2 regions of the Paenibacillus sp. PK3_47 genome follow, and region 1 is predicted to be linked to the other one. Evidence: predicted binding sites of a transcription regulator. Region 1 holds the regulator's gene; the other holds the start of a gene.
What was found. Region 1 encodes LexA, which represses DNA repair genes until DNA is damaged. Its sites were predicted from a motif close to CGAACATATGTTCG; they were not measured.

Region 1 (3,227 bases):
CAACAGCGCCGCAAGTGCAAAATACAGCACTACCCCCAGCCAATTCGCCAGAACGCCCTGTCCCTGCACCTCATCAATGGAACCGACCACCCAGAACATGATTCCAAGCAGCATTAGCACTACCGGAAATACAATGTTGCGGCCCTTAAAAACCTCAGTGCTCTTGGCAGCTGATTTAGACGAAGCAGCATAAATGGAGTCCTTCCCCTGCTTCTTTCTTTGCTTGTTGACCTGCTGTGTGTTGCGTTGAACCATTCTTTCCCAAGAACGGGCCATCTAAGTTCCCCCTAGTCATTCTGAAATATCTATGAAAAAGACAAAAGGTTACTGTAACGGTCCCTTGCTGCCTTGTCCATTCCCGTCTTCATCCACAATCTCAATGGTATCCAGCTGGGCGCGGAAGTTGCGGCGGATGTTGCCCAGATAGATTTCGCGGAGCTTGGCGCGTTCTGCCAGTTCCTCTTCAGTCAGGCCGTCACTTTTCTGCTTACGGGCCAATTCGTTGATGCGTGCGACCAATTCATCAATATTCAATTCTTTTCCCTCCCTATAAATATCATTTTAACTTTGCCATGAGAAAAAGAGCTTGTCAAGGTTTGCTCCCTGAAAGCTCTTAGAGATTAAGTATAACAGACACTAAGCATTAATACACAGGCAAAGTCAGAACATCCCCGGCCTTGATCCTGGTATCTTTCAAACCGCTGGTTTGTTTAATTCCTTCTATATAAACTGCGGTCTTCATATTGGAGGGTTTGTTCTCCAGTGCAATACTCCACAGTGTATCTCCTCGCTCGACTACAACCCGCTTGCTCTCGGTAATCAAAGATGTTGAACCTGCGAACACATTGCCTACAACAGTAAAGCCGGAAATTACTAACATGAGCACCAGCACAAGCTTAACAAGGCTAACCTGGCGAAGCACTCTCATAATTGATGTTAACTTATCAACAGCGGAACCTTTAGTTTCGTTCATATAAGCTGAAGCGGAATGATTACTGGCAGCCTGCACCTGACGGGGTTCATCGTAAATGCTGCGGTATGTACTGTATTTTAACATAATTATCGGCCTCCAAACACTTGTTCTTACTTTCGAAAATAATATAACACGAACATGTGTTTTGATCAACAGTTTTTTCGAACAGCTGTTCGCAGTTTTGTTTTTGCCAAAAATGCAGATAGTTAGAACTTATGTTTGTACGAACGGCAGTTCTATGTTATAATTTTCCCAAACATATCATATGGGGTTGATTCCGATGTCAAAGATCTCGAGTCGCCAGCTGGCGATCCTGGAATTTATACGTAACGAAGTCCGCAGCAAGGGATATCCTCCTTCCGTCCGGGAAATCGGCGAAGCTGTAGGCCTGGCCTCCAGTTCCACTGTGCATGGTCATCTGGACCGTCTGGAGAAGAAAGGCCTGATCCGCCGCGACCCGACCAAACCGCGTGCCATTGAGCTGCTAGGCCAGGAAGATTCCGAGAATGTGCATCAGTTCGTTCAGACAGTTACCCGGATCCCTGTCGTCGGTAAAGTCACCGCCGGTTTACCGATTACCGCAACTGAGAATATTGAAGACTATTTTCCGCTCCCTACTCATTATGTAGGGGATAACAAGGTATTTATGCTTTCTGTCCTCGGAGACAGTATGGTTGAAGCTGGCATCATGAACGGCGATTATGTCATCGTCCGCCAGCAGCAGACTGCTGACAATGGTGATATTGTTGTTGCCATGACAGAAGAAGATGAAGCAACTGTCAAGACCTTCTACAAGGAACGTGACCATATCCGGCTGCAGCCGGAGAATCCGGCCTACGAACCTCTCCGCCTTAACCGCGTAACGATATTAGGCAGAGTCATCGGACTTTTCCGTGACATCCACTAAAAATTAACTCTCCCTGAAGACTGCACCGCCTCCCTGGCGAAGCGGTCTTTTTATTTTGCCAATATCCTGAAAGTTCCTGAACCGTAAAGACTCCCGGCACATATCCTGTTAACAAAGGAGTGCTGCCCCATGCCTAATTACCGGATTATTGTCGACCTGTCCCAACGAATGCTGTATCTGCTGGATAACGATAAGGTTACCCGGGGGTTCCCGGTCGGGATCGGTAAGGTCCTCACTGCCTCCCCTGTCGGCGAATACACCATTATCAATAAGCAGCCTAACCCCGGCGGGCCTTTTGGCGCCTTCTGGATGGGATTGTCCAAGCCGCATTACGGCATTCACGGAACGAATAACCCTGCCTCTATCGGGCACATGGTGTCACTGGGCTGTATCCGGATGTACAATGAAGATGTAGTGGCCCTCGCTGCGATCATTCCTATTGGAACACGGGTAACGATTCGGGAATAAATCCAACCTCATTGTACCGACGCGGGGCTGTTTATTCCGGAATAAGCAAAAAGGCATCCCGCAGGATGCCTCATCATACTTAAATATCATTTTACAGTTACAGGATACTGCGCAAGAGTCTGCTCGCGACACGGTTTAAGCGCAATGCTTCTCTGATCGATGCTCTGGCTGCCAGCAGTTCACGTCTGGCCCGGCTGGGATTCGGGATCCGGCGCAGGTTCTCATTGATTTCCTCAAGTCTTTCCAGCAAAACCGCACGCTGTGCCTGCAGCGCTCTAAGCGCCCTGCGTATTCTTGCACGTTCAGTCTGTGTCATCATTACACCTCTTTTACTTTTGATAGTATAAGAGATGCAATGCCAACCTTCTGTGCCTGTGTGATCCGGCAGTTTTCTATTTAATAGTGACAGTTAACTATGAACAGACATGTACAGGAACTGTTACTTCGTAATAGACAGACGCACGCGAAACTCAAATTCATCCCGCTGATACAGCATCCCCGCAATCATCACATCATCCGGCGTCCATCTCTGCACAGGCCCGGCATAGTCAGCAATGACATGCGGGCGTCCGTTGACCAGTTGCACGACATAAACTTTTACCTGGGCCAAGGCCGCAGTGAACAGATCTGCATCGCTTTCCAGCACTTTGTATGGAGCTTTCACCGGAACTCCCCCTTGCCTGCGGATTCGTAGGTACTGCGTATTTCAAGGTTTTTGGCGTGTATGTACAAATCCAGAGCAACAATTCCTCTGCGGGCCAGCTTCACAAACAGAATAAAAGCGTATACACATGCCGCCGCCGTAACCAGCCATATCAGTATAGAGAATAGACCTAATCCACTCAGAAAAAAAGCACCGGGATACACCGACATTTCACA
Region 2 (3,227 bases), 3.1 Mb from region 1:
ATTTGGACTCCAGCAGCAGAGCCTGACCGTCAGCATCCGAATGGATGGCGAGCGGGGTCTGCTTCCATTGGTAGCTCTCAAATACACAGCACAGGAAGCCCTCGAAGCTTCCGTCATAAGTATAGGCCAGCGGAGTGGTTGCAAACATGACAGGCTACACTCCTATCCTGAACGCTGACGCTGCGGCTACCGGTAATGATTCCAGATCGGTGTCGCTGAAAAAGGAGAGCTGCTCCACCTCCGGCTGGCGGAACTGGGCAAGCTCGTGACCGGACATAAGTGAACGGAGCAGGGTATGCTCGCCGACCTTAAGCCCTTCAAGCGGCCTGCCCTTGCAGGTAATGAAGAACTGGGCGCGCTTGAGGACAACGCCGAGCTTCTTCAGCGCAGGATAATCCAGTGTCCCTGCCCGGCGGGCCTTAAGAATCCGCTGTGCGCTTCTTACCCCGATGCCGGGCACGCGCAGCAGCATCTCATAGGGTGCGCGGTTAACTTCCACCGGGAAATGCTCCGGGTGGTTAATGGCCCAGCTGCATTTCGGATCCAGCAGCGGATTGAAATTGGGTGCTGCTTCATCCAGCAGCTCCTTGGCTTCAAAGCCGTAGAAGCGCAGCAGCCAGTCGGCCTGATACAGCCTGTGCTCCCGCAGCAGCGGAGGCTTAGTATCGAGGGAAGGCAGCAGTGAATCCTCCACCACAGGGGTGTAGGCGGAGAAGAAAATACGTTTCAGCCCGTATTTCCGGTACAGCCCCTCGGTAAGATTCAGAATCTGGTAATCGGTATCAGGTGTTGCGCCGACAATCATCTGGGTGCTCTGCCCTGCCGGCGCGAAGCGGGGAGCATGGTTATATTTCACGAGATCCGAACGGTTCTCGGTAATCTTGTTCTTGATCAGCCCCATCGGCTTCAGGATGGACTGCTTGCTCTTATCCGGAGCCAGCCGGTCCAGGCTCTCCTGGGAAGGCAGCTCAATGTTGACGCTCATGCGGTCGGCAAGCAGGCCCAGTCTGGATAAGAGTGCATCGTCTGCGCCTGGGATGGCTTTGACATGGATATAGCCGTTGAATTTATATTCGTTACGAAGCAGCTCAAGCGCGGCAATCAGCTGCTCGGTTGTATAATCGGGATTACGCATAATGCCTGAGCTGAGGAATAAACCTTCTATATAATTGCGGCGGTAGAATTGCATGGTTACATCAGCAATCTCCTGCGGTGTGAAGGCAGCCCGCCGTACAGGATTGGATTTACGGTTGATGCAGTAGGCACAGTCATATACGCAGCCGTTGGTCATAAGCACCTTGAGCAGTGAAATACAGCGTCCGTCTGCCGCAAAGCTGTGGCAGATCCCCATGCTGGCGGCATTGCCCAGCCCTCCGGGCTGGCTCTTGCGGCTGGAACCGCTGGAGGTGCAGGCTACGTCATATTTGGCCGAAGCAGTTAAAATCTCAAGTTTCTCCATTACATCCACAGTATAATACCCTCCTCCTATATTTAAATTATATACCGAACACATGTTCCTGTCAAAAGCCAGACAGGCTGTCGAGAGAGTCACGACAGCCTTCTTTATGTGGCTTTGATTTCACACGACACTGCGTTAACGATTGCCGGCTCCCATCCATCAAATCACGCGCACCAGAACCTATTAATGACTTGGAAAGGCTAAGGCTAACGGACCCCAGATCCGTTATTTTGCGCTAAAGGTATGTTTTGAAATATTAACGGACCCCAGATCCGTTATTTCATCCGAAAGGGCTCAATTTACTCATCATTTTGCAGCATAAAGGAACGGCGGTCCGTTAGCGATGGAAACGGAGCGATATTAGGCAAATAACGGACGCTGCGTCCGTTAGCTGCGAAAGAGGATGAGGCATATAACGGATGCCTCGTCCGCAGACATAGAAACACGGCAAAGAAACCCAAGACCATTAAAAGATCCGGGTTTCTCAACACTCTGAAGACATCCGCATGGGTGTCTTAAATTTCAGCTGCCGGTGTCATTAAATTCGCTGGGAAGGGAGCGAATAGTGTTCCCATGTAAAGTTTCCCATACAGCAGGTCCAGGCAAACAGGAACTTCCGGCTGCTTCAGTTAATCGCATGCCGCAGCTTGCCGGGATTGCGCACGAAATGCTTTATTTTAAGCATACACCCGCATCTCAATCACTTCAGCATGGGCAGAACCGTTCGTTTCCTGTACAACCAGTCTGATGGCACTTGTCTTTACAGCCTTCTCCAGGAGATGGACCCGCTTTCTCTTCCGGTTGTCTCTTTCTGCAGCGACAGGGATCCAGCCGCCTTTCTCATCCAGCATTTCAATCCGGTAGCTTCGCACCAGCTCGGGAATGACCTCAAAAGGTGTCATATGATGGTGCAGATTAATAAGGTCTTCATTGACATCATCATTAAAAATAAGTCTGATTTCCCGGATGCTCTGCTCCTCCTTCCACTCCAGTGCCAGCCATGGCTCGGCATCCTGTTCAAGCCTCCCGGACAGCCAGATATGCGGTCCTCCATAAGGTCTTGTGTACCCGTCTGTAACCTGCTCCGGCCGGTAGGCGTCTGTAGGGAATGTTGTCCGCATACAGAAGGCTTTACGGTTCAGCCGTTTCATGCTCCATTCCACCACGGGCTGGGTGCTGTCGTGATCCTCCAGATCCTTGGAGACGCTTGGTGCCGCACCGCGTTCAAAGGCCAGCAGCCCGGTCAGCGGGGTACTGGAGAGATGCAGCCGGAGGGACGGGTTGCTGCGCACAATAACAAAAGCATTCTGAGGCATCTCCGGTGTCCATTCCAGTGCCGCCGGCACCCACATCTTGTTACCTCTGCTGACAGGAACGGTAACCCGGGCTTCCAAAGCGGCAGGTACATAATTTTCCGGTCTGCCGGTACTCCAGACTTCCACCGTCATTTCCGTATTTTCCGCTGCACTCACCAGCCATTCCAGCGTACCGCAGATTTCCGGATCAGCCGGAAGCAGGACGGCAATGTCATGCTCCAGCGGATATTCCCCGTCGGCGGATTCAATGGCGATCCGGGACAGGAAAGAAGAAGCGCTGACCCGTGCCTGCCGGGCCAAATCGCCAGTATCCTCATTGGCCAGACCCAAGACAGAGGCATCCTGCTTCAGCAGTGTCTGCAGCAGTGCCGGGGTATGGTCACGCGACAGCTCAGCAGGTGAAATTCCCTTATCCGCACACAGGGCAGCGGCTGTGCCGGCGGCTTCACCGA

Region 2: a site for LexA is predicted at 1,505-1,518, ahead of C2I18_RS13070 (putative DNA modification/repair radical SAM protein). Genes of this name have one in related genera too.

What each region holds. Positions count from the first base shown of each region.
Region 1 is NZ_CP026029.1:6,629,275-6,632,501, forward strand. Features, by position in the region: gene C2I18_RS28775 (hypothetical protein) at 1-276, opposite strand, end outside; gene C2I18_RS28780 (DUF896 domain-containing protein) at 325-534, opposite strand; gene C2I18_RS28785 (LysM peptidoglycan-binding domain-containing protein) at 644-1,057, opposite strand; gene lexA (transcriptional repressor LexA) at 1,254-1,880, shown strand; gene C2I18_RS28795 (L,D-transpeptidase) at 2,010-2,348, shown strand; gene C2I18_RS28800 (hypothetical protein) at 2,446-2,667, opposite strand; gene C2I18_RS28805 (hypothetical protein) at 2,788-3,012, opposite strand; gene C2I18_RS28810 (hypothetical protein) at 3,009-3,221, opposite strand.
Region 2 is NZ_CP026029.1:2,918,560-2,921,786, forward strand. Features, by position in the region: gene C2I18_RS13065 (TIGR03915 family putative DNA repair protein) at 1-148, opposite strand, end outside; gene C2I18_RS13070 (putative DNA modification/repair radical SAM protein) at 155-1,459, opposite strand; gene C2I18_RS13075 (hypothetical protein) at 1,759-1,950, opposite strand; gene C2I18_RS13080 (FAD-dependent oxidoreductase) at 2,137-3,227, opposite strand, start outside.